Regions from separate parts of the Streptomyces canarius genome, predicted to be linked through region 2. Evidence: predicted binding sites of a transcription regulator. Region 2 holds the regulator's gene; each other region holds the start of a gene.
The links. Region 2 encodes HrcA, which represses chaperone genes, less so after heat shock. Its sites were predicted from a motif close to TTNGCACTCNGNNNNNCNGAGTGCNAA; they were not measured.

Region 1 (5,546 bases), on a different contig from region 2:
ACAGAGCACCGGGCACGGCGCGCGGACCGCTGAGGCTGTCGGTCCGGGTCACTACGCTTGGGCCATGACAACGGCTCTGATTACGGGATCGACCGCGGGGATCGGTGCCGCGTTCGCGCGGCGGCTGGCGGCTGACGGGCATGACCTCGTCCTGGTCGCGCGGGACACCAAGCGGCTGCGCGAGCAGGCGACGGAACTGCACGACCGGCACGGCATCGAGGTGGAGGTGCTGACCGCCGACCTGGCGCAGGACAAGGGCATCGAGACGGTGGCCGACCGGCTCGGCGACCGGAAGAACCCGGTCGACCTGCTGGTCAACAACGCCGGCTTCGGCAACAAGGGCCGCTATCTGGAGGTTCCGATGGCGGACGAGCTACGGATGCTCAAGGTGCACTGCGAGGCGGTGCTCCGGCTGACGTCGGCGGCGGCCGAGGCGATGCGCGAGCGCGGCCGGGGCGGAGTGGTGAACGTCGCCTCGGTGGCCGCGTTCGTCCCGCGCGGCACCTACGGCGCGTCCAAGGCGTGGGTCGTGCAGTTCACCCAGGGCGCGGCCAAGGACCTGGCCGGCAGCGGGGTCCGGCTGATGGCGCTGTGCCCGGGGTTCGTGCGCACCGAGTTCCACCAGCGGGCCGGGATGGGCACGGACAACATCCCGGGCTGGATGTGGCTGGACGCCGACAAGCTGGTCGCGGCGGCCCTGTCCGACCTCGCGCGCGGCAAGACGCTGTCCATCCCCGACCCCCGGTACAAGGCGCTGATGGGGCTGGTGAAGGTGGCGCCGCGCGGGCTGCTGGGCGGGGTCAGCTCCCGGACCGGGCGCAAGTACGGGCCGCGGTAGCGGGCGGGTGGCGCCGCCGTCCCGGTGGGAAAATGGGCGGGACGGTACCGGACCAGGGGGGCCGGAGGCGGCGCATGACCTTCGTACAGCTCATCGAGTGCAGGACGAGCCGGCTGGACGAGATGAACCGGCTCATGGACGACTGGGTCCAGCAGACCAAGGGCAGGCGGACGGCGACGCACGCGGTGATGGGCACGGACCGCTCGGACGCGTCGCACGTCGTCGAAGTGGTGGAGTTCCCGTCGTACGAGGACGCGATGCGGAACTCGAACCTCCCGGAGACCGACCGGATCTTCCGGGGGCTGGTCGCGCTGTGCGACGAGATGCCGACGTTCATCGACCTGGACGTCGTACGCGACGAGAGCCTGTCCGAGGGCATGGTGCGCTCGTTCTTCGAGGCGCTGTGCACCGAGGGCGAGCTGCCGCCGCTCAACGACCTGCTGGACGAGGACATCCACAGCCATGATCCGATGAACCCGCAGGACACCATCGGGCTGGACAACGTCCGCGCCGAGTTCCGGATGTGGCGCGGCGCCTTCGACTTCGCGTTCACGGTCGAGGATGTGCTCACCCAGGGCGACCGGGCCTGCGCGCGGTGGACCTGGTACGCCACGCACCAGGGCGATTTCCTGGGGATCGCGTCCACCGGCAGGCAGGTCACCATGACCGGGATGGCGCTGTTCCGGTTCGGCGACAACGGCAAGATCGCCGAGCTGTGGTGGCAGCACGACCAGCTCGGGCTGATGCAGCAACTGGGCGCGCTCGACGCGTTGGAGCAGTAGCCGCGTCGGGCCGCTTGGAGCAGCGGACAGGGCGAAGGCCCGGCCCCCTCACCGGGGTGCCGGGCCTTCGCTCAAGAGCGCTGGGCTCAGTGCGCGTGGCCGTGGCTGTGGCCGTGGCCCGCGGCCTCCGGCTCCTCTTCCTTCTTCTCGACGACCAGGGTCTCGGTCGTGAGCAGCAGGGAGGCGATGGAGGCGGCGTTCTCCAGGGCGGAGCGGGTGACCTTGACCGGGTCGATGACGCCGGCCTTGATCAGGTCGCCGTACTCGCCGGTGGCGGCGTTGTAGCCCTGCCCCTTGTCCAGGTCCTTGACCTTGGACACGATGACGTAGCCCTCCTGGCCGGCGTTCTCGCCGATCCAGCGCAGCGGCTCGACCACGGCGTTGCGGACCACGGAGACACCGGTGGCCTCGTCGCCGGACTTGTCGAGGTTGCCGTCGAGCACCTTGGAGGCGTGGACCAGGGCGGAGCCACCACCGGAGACGATGCCCTCCTCGACCGCGGCGCGGGTCGCGGAGATGGCGTCCTCCAGACGGTGCTTCTTCTCCTTCAGCTCCACCTCGGTGGCGGCGCCGACCTTGATCACGCACACGCCGCCGGCCAGCTTGGCGAGGCGCTCCTGGAGCTTCTCGCGGTCCCAGTCGGAGTCGGTGTTCTCGATCTCGGCCTTGATCTGGGCGACGCGGCCCTGCACGTCCTCGGACTTGCCGGCGCCGTCGACGATCGTGGTGTCGTCCTTGGTGACGGTGATGCGGCGGGCGGAGCCGAGCACGTCGAGGCCGACCTGGTCGATCTTGAGACCGACCTCCTCGGAGATGACGGTGGCGCCGGTGAGGACGGCCATGTCCTGGAGCATCGCCTTGCGGCGGTCGCCGAAGCCGGGGGCCTTCACCGCGACGGCGTTGAAGGTGCCGCGGATCTTGTTGACGACCAGGGTCGACAGGGCCTCGCCCTCGACGTCCTCGGCGATGATCAGCAGCGGCTTGGAGGAGCCGGCCTGGATGACCTTCTCCAGCAGCGGCAGCAGGTCGGCGATGGCGGAGATCTTGCCCTGGTTGATGAGGATGTAGGGGTCCTCCAGGACGGCCTCCATGCGCTCCTGGTCCGTCACGAAGTACGGCGACAGGTAGCCCTTGTCGAAGGCCATGCCCTCGGTGAAGTCCAGCTCCAGGCCGAAGGTGTTGGACTCCTCGACGGTGATGACACCGTCCTTGCCGACCTTGTCCATCGCCTCGGCGATCAGCTCGCCGACCTGCTGGTCCTGGGCGGACAGCGCGGCGACGGCGGCGATGTCGGACTTCTCGTCGATCGGGCGGGCCGAGGCGAGCAGGTCCTCGGAGACGGCCTTGACCGCGGCGTCGATGCCCTTCTTCAGGGCGGCCGGGGAGGCACCGGCGGCGACGTTCTTCAGGCCCTCGCGGACCAGCGCCTGGGCGAGGACCGTGGCGGTGGTGGTGCCGTCACCAGCGATGTCGTTGGTCTTGGTCGCCACCTCCTTCACCAGCTGAGCGCCGAGGTTCTCGTACGGGTCCTCGATCTCGACCTCGCGGGCGATCGTGACACCGTCGTTGGTGATGGTGGGCGCGCCGAACTTCTTGTCGATGACGACGTTGCGGCCACGGGGGCCGATCGTCACCTTCACGGTGTCGGCAAGCTTGTTGACGCCGCGCTCAAGGGCGCGACGGGCGTCCTCGTCGAACTTCAGGATCTTCGCCATGACAGCGGGAGCCCTCTCGGAAATCTGTGGGTGAAAAGACGCTGCGCCCCGGGCGCCCGGCTTCTTATCGGTCGCGGGGGCCAGGGGCGCAGCTCTAAGCGGAGAGTCGCTTGAGGTGATTACTTCTCGATGATCGCGAGGACGTCGCGAGCCGAGAGGACGAGGTACTCGTCGCCGTTGTACTTCACCTCGGTGCCGCCGTACTTGCTGTACAGCACGACGTCGCCGACCTTGACGTCGAGCGGCAGACGCTCGCCGTTCTCGAACCGGCCCGGGCCCACGGCGAGGACGGCGCCCTCCTGGGGCTTCTCCTTCGCGGTGTCCGGGATGACCAGGCCAGAGGCCGTGGTCTGCTCGGCGTCCAGCGGCTGGACCACGATGCGGTCCTCGAGCGGCTTGATGGCAACCTTGGAGCTGGCGGTCGTCACGATCCGACCTCCCCCTTCGGAGATCTCACGGGGTTAACTGTCTGAGGTGGCGACCAGGTCGATCCGTCGTCGCGGGTGCCGGACCTGCCCGTCGCGTTTGTCTGGCACTCTCCAGGGGGGAGTGCCAGAGCCGAGACTATGACCGCGATTAGCACTCGGTCAAGCGGAGTGCCAATTGCCCGCGGCGCGTCGGCCGGAATCGCGGTGTGCGGCCGGTCCTCACAGGTAGTCCTCGAGGCGCCCGACCGTCAGCCCCCGCCCCTGCGCCTCCCTCAGCACCCCCGCCGTGCGTTTCCGCAGGGCCGGCCCCCTCGAGTCGTCGGGGCCCACCAGGACGATGTCGCCGGGGCCCAGGTGGTGGGGGCCGTGGGTGTAGGCGAGGCCGGCCGGGGTCAGGGCGGCGCGCCACAGGACGAGCGCGGAGATGCCGCAGTCCGCCGCCGCGCGCAGGGTGGTGCGGTCGTAGGAACCGTAGGGCGGGCGGAAGAGGCGGGGGCGGACGCCGAGGGCGGTGCGGAGGCGGTCCTGCTGGCCGCAGATCTCGGCGCGCTGGCCGGCGTACGGCAATCCGGCCGGGGCCCGGTGGTCGACGGTGTGGTTCTCGATGCCGGCGCCGAGGGCGCGCAGCCGGGCGAAGTGGCCGTAGCCGGGGGCGGCGACGCTGTCGGTGAGGAACAGGGTGACCGGCAGCCGGAGTTCGCGGACCATGTCGACGAAGCGGGGGTCCCGCTCGGCGCCGTCGTCGTAGGTGAGGAAGACGACCGGGTCACGGGTGGGGACGCGGTCGACCACGGGGGGCGGGGCGCCGGCCCCCTGGTGCTCGGCGAGCGGGCGGGCCGGGTGCACCGGGGCGCGGGCGAGGGGCCGGGTCAGGCCCCAGGCGCGGTAGCGGTGGTCGGGGTCGGTGATGTGCGGGCGTACCCCTTCGGCGGCCTTCTTGCCGAGGCGTTCGATGGGGTCGACGGACTGGGCGCAGCCCGTCAGGAGCAGGGCCGCGGCGAGGGCCGCGGCCCTGCCCCGAGCCCGCCTCACAGGTAGTCCTCCAGGCGGGCCACGGCGTAGCCCTCGCGCGTGACCTTGTTCAGGAAGCGGCGCATGTCGTCCACCATCGTGCCGTCCCAGTCGTCCCGGCCGCGGAAGTGGGTGAGGACGATGTCGCCGCGGCGCAGCCGCTTGTCGTCCTCGCGGTACTCCCAGTGGTCGACGAAGACCTCCTCGTTCCAGATCGGCGCGTACGTGATGCCGCATTCCTTCGCGGCGACCAGGGTGTCCTGGTTGTAGTTGCCGTACGGGGGACGGAAGACGGTGGGTGCCTTGCCGAACTGCTTCTTCATGACGGCCTGCATGCCGCAGATCTCGTCCTTCTGCTCCTCGTAGGACAGGCCCGGCAGGTAGGGGTGGTGCAGGGTGTGGTTGTTGAGGGTGTTGCCGTAGGACCGCATCTTCCGGAAGTAGGCGTAGTCGTCCTTGACCAGGTAGTCGCTGAGGAACGCGGTGTACGGGATCTTGAGCTCGCGCATCATGGCGAGGAACCGCGGGTCCTTCTCGGCGCCGTCGTCGATCGTCAGGAACACGACCTTGTCGCGGGTGGGGACCGTGGTGAAGACGGGGGGCAGGTTCCAGTCCTCCTGGTGGTCCACCTCGAATCCGTCGCGGGCGGTGATCCTCGGCTTCGCCGCGGGGGGCGGCGGAGGCGTGAGCGGGACCTGGTCCAGCCCCCAGCGCCGGGCGGCGGCGGCCAGCCGGGCGTGTTCGGCGGCCCGGCGCGCCGCCGGGTCCTGGG
Region 2 (5,546 bases):
GCAGCGGCAGATGCCCCTTGAGCGGTGGTATCCCCTTCAGACACAGGACGTCGACATCGCCGGTGAATCCAGCGAGCCGGTGCCCGACCTGGTGGTTCTCTCGCCCGAAGTGCTGCCCAGCTCCGGGCGGCTGTTGCCCAGCCAACTGATCACCATGGTGCTGGAGGTCGTCTCCAAGTACAGCGTCCACCAGGACTACGTGGTCAAGCGCTCGATCTATGCGGCGGGGAAGATCCCCGCGTACCTCATCGTCGACCCGATCATGGCCCACTGCGTTCTGCTGACGAAGCCGACGGGCCAGGGGGAGGACGCCGACTATCTCAGCCAGGAGATCATCAAGTTCGGGGATCCAGTCCCGTTGGACGCTCTCGGGCTCGAACTCGACACCAGCGAGTTCGGGACGTTGCCGGACGTCAGGCCCCACCGCTACCCGTGACGAAGTCGATCAGCTCCTCCACGCGCCCCAGCAGCTCCGGCTCCAGGTCCTTGTAGGAGCCCACCCGCTTCAGGATCGCCTGCCACACCGCGCCGGTGTTCTCCGCCGGCCAGCCCAGCGCCCGGCACACGCCCGTCTTCCAGTCCTGGCCCTTCGGCACCGCCGGCCACGCCTCGATGCCCAGCGACGCCGGCTTCACCGCCTGCCAGACGTCGATGAACGGGTGGCCGACGACCAGCGCGTGTTCGCTCGTCACCGACTCCGCGATCCGCCACTCCTTCGTCCCCGGCACCAGATGGTCCACCAGGACGCCCAGCCGCGCGTCCGGGCCCGGGGCGAAGGACTCCACGATCGACGGGAGGTCGTCCACGCCCTCCAGGTACTCCACGACCACCCCCTCGATCCGCAGGTCGTCGCCCCACACCTTCTCGACCAGCTCGGCGTCGTGCCGGCCCTCCACGTAGATGCGTCCGGCACGGGCCACGCGCGCGCGTGCCTGGGGGACGGCGACCGAGCCGGACGCCGTACGGGTGGGACGCGGGGCCGAGGCGGCGGGGCGGACGAGCGTCACCACGCGCCCCTCCAGCAGGAAGCCGCGCGGCTCCAGCGGGAACACCCGGTGCTTGCCGAAGCGGTCCTCCAGGGTCACCGTGCCCGCCTCGCAGCGGATCACCGCGCCGCAGAACCCGGTGCCGGGCTCCTCCACCACCAGACCCGGCTCGGCCGGCACCTCCGGCACGGGCTTGGGCTTCTTCCACGGCGGGGTGAGGTCGGCGGAGTACACACGAGGGCGCGGGCCCGAAGGACCCTCGTTGGAAGGGCGGTGGCGGGAGACGGGTGGGCGCATTCGGATGACGATAGGAGAAGCCGGGTCCGAACGCTCACGACACGCCGGTCCAGCCCTCGGGAGCCGCTCAGATCACGCCGAACCGCGTTGCCAGGGCGTCCCGTTGGCGGCGGACGAACCCCGCGTCCACCACCGCGCCGTGACCGGGCACGTACAGAGCGTCCTCGCCGCCGAGTGCCAGCAGCCTGTCCAGCGCGTCCGGCCAGCGGGACGGGACCGCGTCGGGGCCCGCCTGGGGTTCGCCGGACTCCTCCACCAGGTCGCCGCAGAACACCACCTCGGGCTCGCCCGGCACCAGCACGGCCAGGTCGTGCGCCGTGTGGCCGGGGCCCACGTTGGCCAGCAGTGCCTGGCGGCCGTCGCCGAGGTCCAGCGTCCACTCGCCGGAGACCGCGTGGCGGGGCGGGGCCAGCGCGTCCACCGCCTCGTCGGCGTCGGCCACCGGCAGCCCGTTGCGGACCGCGTCCAGCCGCAGGTCCGCGCGCTCGTACGCGAACACCGCGTCCAGGCCCACCGCCCCGTACACCTCCGCCCCGGCGAACACGGCGGCGCCGAAGACGTGGTCGAAGTGGGGATGGGTGAGCGCGAGATGGGTCACACGGCCGCCCGCCAGCTCCTCGGCCTGGCCGCGCAGCCGGACCCCCTCCGCGAGGCTCGAACCGGCGTCCACGAGCAGTGCCGTACCCTCCCCGAGGACCAGCCCCGCCGTGCAGTCCCAGCCCGGCAGCCGGCACCGGCCCACCCCCGCGGCCAGCCGCTCCCACCCCAGCTCTTCCCAAGTCACGGTCATACCCGCGACGCTAGCGGTACGAGCCGGTACGGCGGCCCGACCTTGCCCAGGGTGTACCCGGCAGCCGTACACTGGGCCGGGGAACGCTGGCACTCGCACGGGAAGAGTGCCAAAGGGGCGAACCCGAACGGACGAGGGGACGACGTGCTGGAGGTGCGCGCGAATGCTGAGTGAACGCAGGCTTCAGGTACTGCGCGCCATCGTCCAGGACTACGTGGGCACCGAGGAGCCGGTCGGTTCCAAGGCGCTCACCGAGCGGCACAGCCTCGGCGTCTCCCCGGCGACCGTCCGCAACGACATGGCGGCCCTGGAGGACGAGGGGTACATCGCCCAGCCGCACACCAGTGCGGGGCGGATCCCCACCGACAAGGGCTACCGGCTGTTCGTGGACAAGCTCGCGGGCGTGAAGCCGATGACCGCGCCGGAGCGGCGGGCGATCCAGAACTTCCTGGAGGGCGCCGTCGACCTCGACGACGTCGTGGCGCGGACCGTGCGGCTGCTCGCGCAGCTCACCCGGCAGGTCGCCGTCGTGCAGTACCCGTCCCTGACCCGGTCCACGGTCCGGCACGTGGAGCTGCTGTCGCTGGCTCCCGCGCGCGTGATGCTCGTGCTGATCACGGACACCGGCCGGGTCGAGCAGCGGATGGTCGACTGCCCGGCGCCGTTCGGCGAGGCATCGCTGGCGGATCTGCGGGCGCGGCTCAACAGCCGGGTCGCCGGCCGCCGGTTCACGGACGTGCCGAAGCTGGTCGAGGACCTCCCGGACGCCTTCGATCCGGAGGACCGCGGTACGGTCTCCACGGTGCTCTCCACTCTTCTGGAGACACTCGTGGAGGAGAACGAGGAGCGGCTGATGATCGGCGGCACCGCCAATCTGACCCGCTTCGGACATGACTTCCCCCTCACGATCCGGCCCGTCCTGGAGGCCCTGGAGGAGCAGGTCGTGCTCCTCAAGCTCCTCGGCGAGGCGAAGGATCCGGGTGTGACCGTGCGCATCGGCCACGAGAACGCCCATGAGGGACTCAACTCCACCTCCGTCGTGTCGGTCGGCTACGGTTCGGGCGGCGAGGCGGTTGCCAAGCTCGGCGTGGTCGGACCGACCCGCATGGACTACCCGGGAACGATGGGAGCGGTACGCGCAGTGGCACGGTACGTCGGACAGATCCTGGCGGAGTCGTAAGTGGCCACGGACTACTACGCCGTTCTCGGCGTGCGCCGCGACGCGTCGCAGGATGAGATCAAGAAGGCGTTCCGCCGGCTCGCGCGCGAGCTGCACCCGGACGTCAACCCGGACCCGAAGACCCAGGAGCGGTTCAAGGAGATCAACGCCGCTTACGAGGTGCTGTCGGACCCGCAGAAGAAGCAGGTCTACGACCTCGGCGGCGACCCGCTCTCCCAGTCGGGCGGCGCGGGCGCGGGCGGCTTCGGGGCCGGCGGCTTCGGCAACTTCTCCGACATCATGGACGCGTTCTTCGGTACGGCGTCGCAGCGCGGGCCGCGCTCGCGCACCCGGCGCGGCCAGGACGCGATGATCCGGATCGAGGTCGAGCTGGACGAGGCGGCCTTCGGGACGACCAAGGACATCCAGGTCGACACGGCCGTCGTCTGCAACACCTGCAACGGCGAGGGCGCGGCGCCCGGCACGTCCGCCCAGACGTGTGACATGTGCCGCGGCCGGGGTGAGGTCTCCCAGGTCACCCGGTCCTTCCTGGGCCAGGTCATGACCTCGCGGCCGTGCCCGCAGTGCCAGGGCTTCGGCACGGTCGTCCCGACCCCGTGCCCGGAGTGCGCCGGCGACGGCCGGGTGCGCTCGCGCCGGACGCTGACCGTGAAGATCCCGGCCGGTGTCGACAACGGCACGCGGATCCAGCTCGCCGGTGAGGGCGAGGTCGGCCCCGGCGGCGGCCCGGCCGGCGACCTGTACGTCGAGATCCACGAGCTGCCGCACCCGACGTTCCAGCGGCGCGGCGACGACCTGCACTGCACGGTCACGATCCCGATGACGGCGGCGTCCCTCGGCACGAAGGTGCCGCTGGAGACGCTGGACGGCCTGGAGGAGGTCGACATCCGGCCCGGCACCCAGTCCGGCCAGTCGATCCCGCTGCACGGCCGGGGCGTCACGCACCTGCGCGGCGGCGGCCGGGGCGACCTGGTCGTGCACGTCGAGGTGACCACGCCGACCAAGCTGGACCCCGAGCAGGAGCGGCTGCTGCGCGAGCTGGCCAAACTGCGCGGCGAGGAACGGCCGCAGGGCCAGTTCCAGCCGGGGCAGCAGGGGCTGTTCTCGCGGTTGAAGGACGCGTTCAACGGGCGCTGACGTGGGCTGCGGGGTGGCCGGGGGTCCGGGGGTCGTCCCCCGGGCAGGCACGGTCAGCCGGGGCAGCGGGGGCTGTTCTCGCGCCTGAAGGACGCGTTCAACGGGCGCTGATCGGTGACGTACGGGGTGCTTCGGTACCCCGTACGTCGTTGGCGTGTGCCGGGGGATGCCCGGATTCGGACTTGTCCGAAGGACGTGACAACATGCGGTCATGTCCTCCGCGCTGACCGATCTCTTCCCCCACCCGATCGTGCAGGCTCCCATGGCGGGCGGTGTCTCCGTCCCGCAGCTCGCCGCCGCCGTCTGCGAGGCCGGCGGCCTCGGGTTCCTCGCCGCCGGGTACAAGACCGCCGACGGCATGTACCAGGAGATCAAGCAGATGCGCGGGCTCACGAGCCGCCCCTTCGGCGTGAACCTCTTCGTGCCGCAGCCCGAGCACGCGGAGTCCGGGGCGGTCGACCTCTACGCGCACCAGCTGGCCGGCGAGGCCGCCTGGTACGAGACCGAGCTGGGCGACCCGGACAGCGGCCGGGACGACGGCTACGACGCCAAGCTAGCCGTCCTGCTCGACGACCCGGTACCGGTGGTCTCCTTCCACTTCGGCGTGCCGCCCCGCGAGGTGTTCGACAAGCTCCACCGCGTCGGCACCTTCACCCTGGTCACCGCCACCACCGCGGAGGAGGCACGCGCGGTCGAGCGGGCCGGGGCCGACGCGGTGATCGCGCAGGGCGTGGAGGCCGGCGGACACCAGGGCACCCACCGTGACCTCCCGGAGAACGACGGCGCCGGCATCGGCCTGCTGTCGCTGGTGGCGCAGGTCCGGGAGGCCGTGCGCATCCCGGTCGTCGCCGCCGGCGGCATCATGCGCGGCGGCCAGATCGCCGCGGCCCTCGCGGCGGGCGCCGGCGCGGCCCAGCTGGGCACCGCGTTCGTCGCCGCCCACGAGTCCGGCGCGCACCCCCTGCACAAGCGGGCGCTGACCGACCCGCTGTTCCCGCGCACCGAGCTGACCCGTGCCTTCACCGGCCGCCCGGCCCGCGCGCTGGTCAACCGCTTCCTGCGCGAGCACGGCCGGTACGCCCCCGCCGCCTACCCCGAGGTCAACCACCTCACCGCGCCGCTGCGCAAGGCCGCCGCCAAGGCCGAGGACGCGCAG
Region 3 (5,546 bases), on a different contig from region 2:
TTGAGCGCGGGCAGGACGACGCTGACGGTCTGGCCCGTGCGCTGCTTCGCGGCGAGGATCTGGTGCAGCGGACGATCGGCCACGGACCAGGACCGGGTGGTCAGCCAGCGCTCGACTTCTTCCAGCACAGTCTGTGGCTCCTCACTCTTGTCTCGCGGTTCGGACGACTATCTCAACTGTCCCGGCCGTCGGTTACAGTCTTGAACAACGCCGATGACCATCGCATGTCGGGGGTCGGGTGCGTTCCACAACCGCATACCGCTCATCCAGAGGGGCAGAGGGACACGGCCCGGTGAAGCCCCGGCAACCCCCCTGACCGGACTCGTTCGCGCGAGGCTCACGGCCAGGGAAGGTGCCAATTCCGTCTCACGGCGAGATGCGTCGTGGGGAAGATGAGGAGAAAGGGCCTCGCCTCCATGGCTGTGCAGACAGTTGCCACCACCAGCGAATCCACCGTCGACCTCGGCCCCGCCGCGGCCCTGAGCTGTCGCGAGTGCGGTCACCGGGTGCCGCTCGGCCCGGTCTTCGCCTGCGAGGAGTGCTTCGGCCCGCTGGAGATCGCCTACGACTTCTCCGGCTACGACACCGAGGAACTGCGCCGCCGCATCGAGGCGGGCCCCGCGAACATCTGGCGCTACGCGCCCCTGCTGCCGGTCCCGGCGGACGTCGCCGGCAAGCCGAACATCAACCCGGGCTGGACCAAGCTCGTCCAGGCCGACAACCTGGCCCGCGAGCTGGGCGTGACCGGCGGCCTGTACGTGAAGGACGACTCCGGCAACCCGACCCACTCCTTCAAGGACCGGGTCGTGGCCCAGGCCCTGGAGGCCGCGCGCGCCTTCGGCTTCACCACCCTGTCCTGCTCCTCGACCGGCAACCTGGCCGGCGCCGTCGGCGCCGCCGCCGCCCGCGCCGGCCTCCGCTCCTGCGTGTTCATCCCGCACGACCTGGAGCAGGGCAAGATCGTGATGGCCGCGGTCTACGGCGGTGAACTCGTCGGCATCGAGGGCAACTACGACGACGTGAACCGCTTCTGCTCCGAGCTGATCGGCGACCCGGCCGGCGAGGGCTGGGGCTTCGTCAACGTCAACCTGCGGCCGTACTACGCGGAGGGCTCCAAGACCCTGGCGTACGAGATCTGCGAGCAGCTCGGCTGGCGGCTGCCGGACCAGATCGTGGTCCCGATCGCCTCCGGCTCCCAGCTCACGAAGATCGACAAGGGGCTCCAGGAGCTGATCAAGCTCGGTCTGGTCGAGGACAGGCCGTACAAGATCTTCGGCGCTCAGGCCGAGGGCTGCTCCCCGGTCTCCACCGCCTTCAAGGCCGGCCACGACGTCGTACGGCCCCAGAAGCCGAACACCATCGCCAAGTCCCTGGCCATCGGCAACCCGGCCGACGGGCCGTACGTCCTGGACATCGCGCGCCGCACCGGCGGTGCCGTGGAGGACGTGACGGACGAGGAGGTCGTGGACGCGATCAAGCTGCTCGCGCGGACCGAGGGCATCTTCGCGGAGACCGCCGGCGGCGTGACCGTCGGCGTCACCCGCAAGCTGCTGGAGGCGGGCGTGCTGGACCCGGCGAAGACCACGGTCGTCCTCAACACCGGCGACGGCCTGAAGACCCTGGACGCGGTGGCCGGCACCGGTCTCACCGCCACCATCCGCCCGACCCTGGACTCCTTCCGAGAGGCCGGCCTCGCATGACGGGCGTTCCGCCGGGAGGCCGCACGCGACCCGCGGGCCGGTGGGGGCCGGTCACGCCCGCGCGGCGGCAGCCGCACCCGCACCACGGCCCCGCGCCCCTGGGGCGCCGCCCCGCCGTACCCGTGAACCCGACCGGAGGTCCCACCGCATGAGCGTGACCGTTCGCATCCCCACCATCCTGCGCACCTACACCGGCGGGCGGGCCGAGGTCGCCGCCGAGGGCACGACGCTCGGCGAGGTCATCGCCGACCTGGAGAAGAACCACACGGGCATCGCCGCGCGCGTGCTGGACGACCAGGGCAAGCTGCGCCGGTTCGTCAACGTGTACGTCAACGACGACGACGTCCGGTTCGAGCAGGGCCTGGACACGACGACCCCCGACGGGGCCGGCGTCTCGATCATCCCGGCGGTCGCCGGCGGCTGAGCCGCGGATCCGCCCGCTCATTACCTTCGGTAACCGCGGTTACCGGCTGTTCATCCGATTGCCCCCTCCGTAAGAGAAGCGGAGGGGGCAATTCTGTGTGATTGAGCGCGGTAGAGTTGGGGAACACGGCCCCGGCCTCCGGGTCGCGGGCCCTGGATTTCATGCCGCCCGCCCGACAAGAAGTAGCCAAAGTGTGCGGGTTGTCTGCGGCTTTTGTGGCTTTTATGGGGCCCGACTTGCCCTGAATTCGGATGAATTCTCGCCAGATTCCGGACCGCTCGCGTCCAGAATTCTCGTCCGATTGACCTGTTGCAGACGGCAGTTGGACAGATACATTCAGCCGCGGTCGACGCGTTCCGGCGCACGCCCCCGACCAGTTGGGGGGTGAGGTCTGACCCGGGTCCGCGAAGTGTGGATCTGTGCAAGGGCCAGTAATAGGGGAGTTAGGCATGGCTCAGGGCACCGTCAAGTGGTTCAACGCGGAGAAGGGGTACGGCTTCATCGCGGTCGACGGTGGTGCGGACGTCTTCGTCCACTACAGCGCGATTCAGATGGACGGCTACCGCACCCTGGAAGAGGGCCAGCGGGTCGAGTTCGAGATCTCGCAGGGCCAGAAGGGTCCGCAGGCCGACATGGTTCGCGTCACCGCCTGAACGTTTCTTGTCCGAAGGGCCCGCACCTCGCAGAGGGTGCGGGCCCTTCGCCGTGCCCCGGTTCCGCTGTTCGCGTGCGGCTGACGGGAGCCTCCCACCCGTCCAGGCGCTTGCACTCGACCATGCCGAGTGCTAATCATTGGCGTTAGCACTCTGAAGGTGAGAGTGACAACGAAGGACCGGGTCGGTGAGGCCCGCGGGTCATGTGGTGCAAGGGACCACGGGACCGGCGAGCCGTCCGTCGCGGGCGCGGGCGCGGTCCGAAGGAATCACCCCCAGTCCTGGAGGGACCACTTCACATGGCCAAGATCATCGCGTTCGACGAGGAGGCGCGGCGCGGCCTCGAGCGCGGCATGAACCAGCTCGCGGACGCCGTGAAGGTGACGCTCGGCCCCAAGGGCCGCAACGTCGTCCTCGAGAAGAAGTGGGGCGCCCCCACGATCACCAACGATGGTGTCTCCATCGCCAAGGAGATCGAGCTCGAGGACCCGTACGAGAAGATCGGCGCCGAGCTGGTCAAGGAAGTCGCCAAGAAGACGGACGACGTCGCCGGTGACGGTACGACCACCGCGACCGTGCTCGCCCAGGCCCTGGTCAAGGAAGGCCTGCGCAACGTCGCCGCCGGCGCCAACCCGATGGCTCTGAAGCGCGGTATCGAGAAGGCCGTCGAGGCCGTCTCCGCCGCCCTGCTGGAGCAGGCGAAGGACGTCGAGACCAAGGAGCAGATCGCCTCCACCGCGTCCATCTCCGCCGCCGACACCCAGATCGGCGAGCTGATCGCCGAGGCCATGGACAAGGTCGGCAAGGAAGGCGTCATCACCGTCGAGGAGTCCAACACCTTCGGTCTTGAGCTGGAGCTCACCGAGGGCATGCGCTTCGACAAGGGCTACATCTCCGCCTACTTCGCGACCGACATGGAGCGCATGGAGGCGGTGCTGGAGGACCCGTACATCCTCATCGCCAACTCCAAGATCTCCTCGGTCAAGGACCTGCTCCCGCTGCTGGAGAAGGTCATGCAGTCGGGCAAGCCGCTGCTGATCATCGCCGAGGACGTCGAGGGCGAGGCCCTGTCGACCCTGGTCGTCAACAAGATCCGCGGCACCTTCAAGTCCGTCGCCGTCAAGGCCCCGGGCTTCGGCGACCGCCGCAAGGCCATGCTCGGCGACATCGCCATCCTCACGGGCGGCGAGGTCATCTCCGAGGAGGTCGGCCTCAAGCTGGAGAACGCGACCCTGGACCTCCTGGGCCGCGCCCGCAAGGTCGTCATCACCAAGGACGAGACCACCATCGTCGACGGTGCCGGCTCCTCCGAGCAGGTCAACGGCCGCGTGAACCAGATCCGCGCCGAGATCGAGAACAGCGACTCGGACTACGACCGCGAGAAGCTCCAGGAACGCCTGGCGAAGCTCGCCGGCGGTGTCGCGGTCATCAAGGCCGGTGCCGCCACCGAGGTGGAGCTCAAGGAGCGCAAGCACCGCATCGAGGACGCCGTCCGCAACGCGAAGGCGGCCGTCGAGGAGGGCATCGTCGCCGGTGGTGGCGTGGCCCTGCTCCAGGCCTCCCAGGTCTTCGAGAAGCTGGAGCTCGAGGGTGACGAGGCGACCGGCGCCAACGCCGTGCGCATCGCCCTGGAGGCCCCGCTGAAGCAGATCGCCGTCAACGCCGGCCTCGAGGGCGGCGTCGTGGTGGAGAAGGTGCGCAACCTGACCCCGGGTCACGGCCTGAACGCCGCGACCGGCGAGTACGTCGACCTGGTCGCCGAGGGCATCATCGACCCGGCGAAGGTGACCCGTTCCGCGCTCCAGAACGCCGCCTCCATCGCCGCGCTGTTCCTCACCACCGAGGCCGTCATCGCCGACAAGCCGGAGAAGGCCGCGGCCCCGGCCGGCGGCGGCATGCCGGGCGGTGACATGGACTTCTGATCGACCTGACGGTTGATCGCCTGTCCTGCGGACCGAGGGCGGCACCCCCAGCTTCTGGCTGGAGGTGCCGCCCTCGGGCGTTCGCGGGGTGGGGGGAGGGTGTCCGGTATCACGTGAGGGGATCCGGACCGGACCGGAACGCGGGCCGCCGAGCGGTGTTTACTTAAGACGCTGCAACAATGCGTACGCACATACCAGCCGGTTCACCCCGTTCACTCACGAGGAGCCCCCCACGTGACCGTCACCACGCCCCCCGCCTCCCGCGCGGCCCGCGTCCTGTCCCGCCCGATCACGCTGAACGGCCTCACCGTTCCGAACCGGATCGTGATGGCGCCCATGACCCGCATGTTCTCGCCGGGCGGTGTGCCGGGCGAGGACGTGCGCTCGTACTACGCCCGCCGCGCCGCCGCCGGGGTCGGCCTCATCGTCACCGAGGGCACCTACGTGGGCCACCCGTCGGCCGGCCAGAGCGACCGCGTCCCGCGCTTCCACGGCGAGGAGCAGCTCGCGGGCTGGGCGAAGGTCGCCGAGGACGTGCACGCGGCCGGCGGCACCATCGTCCCGCAGCTGTGGCACATCGGCATGGTCCGCAAGCAGGGCGACGCCCCCTTCCCGGACGCGCCCCCCGTCGGCCCCTCCGGCCTGGAGGCCGCCGGCGCCGAGCCCACCGGCAAGGCGATGACGCAGGCGGACGTGGACGACGTCATCGCCGCGTTCGCCGAGGCCGCTGCCGCCGCCGAGCGCATCGGCTTCGACGGCGTGGAGCTCCACGGCGCCCACGGCTACCTCCTCGACCAGTTCCTGTGGGCGGGTACCAACCGCCGTACCGACGCGTACGGCGGCGACC

Region 1: groES (co-chaperone GroES) is a predicted target of HrcA. The motif match lies at 3,912-3,938, and genes of this name have one in related genera.
Region 3: groL (chaperonin GroEL) is a predicted target of HrcA. The motif match lies at 2,887-2,913, and genes of this name have one in related genera.

Annotation. Positions count from the first base shown of each region.
Region 1 is NZ_BMVN01000008.1:90,638-96,183, forward strand. It holds gene IE294_RS13990 (SDR family NAD(P)-dependent oxidoreductase) at 65-838, shown strand; gene IE294_RS13995 (ester cyclase) at 913-1,620, shown strand; gene groL (chaperonin GroEL) at 1,707-3,335, opposite strand; gene groES (co-chaperone GroES) at 3,455-3,763, opposite strand; gene IE294_RS14010 (polysaccharide deacetylase family protein) at 3,983-4,795, opposite strand; gene IE294_RS14015 (polysaccharide deacetylase family protein) at 4,792-5,546, opposite strand, start outside.
Region 2 is NZ_BMVN01000003.1:50,697-56,242, forward strand. It holds gene IE294_RS04880 (Uma2 family endonuclease) at 1-436, shown strand, start outside; gene IE294_RS04885 (DUF3097 domain-containing protein) at 414-1,283, opposite strand; gene IE294_RS04890 (MBL fold metallo-hydrolase) at 1,351-2,073, opposite strand; gene hrcA (heat-inducible transcriptional repressor HrcA) at 2,237-3,253, shown strand; gene dnaJ (molecular chaperone DnaJ) at 3,254-4,390, shown strand; gene IE294_RS04905 (nitronate monooxygenase) at 4,602-5,546, shown strand, end outside.
Region 3 is NZ_BMVN01000006.1:40,477-46,022, forward strand. It holds gene IE294_RS10950 (glucosyl-3-phosphoglycerate synthase) at 1-128, opposite strand, end outside; SAM riboswitch class I at 260-399, shown strand; gene thrC (threonine synthase) at 417-1,700, shown strand; gene IE294_RS10960 (MoaD/ThiS family protein) at 1,849-2,124, shown strand; gene IE294_RS10965 (cold-shock protein) at 2,574-2,777, shown strand; gene groL (chaperonin GroEL) at 3,077-4,699, shown strand; gene IE294_RS10975 (NADH:flavin oxidoreductase) at 4,934-5,546, shown strand, end outside.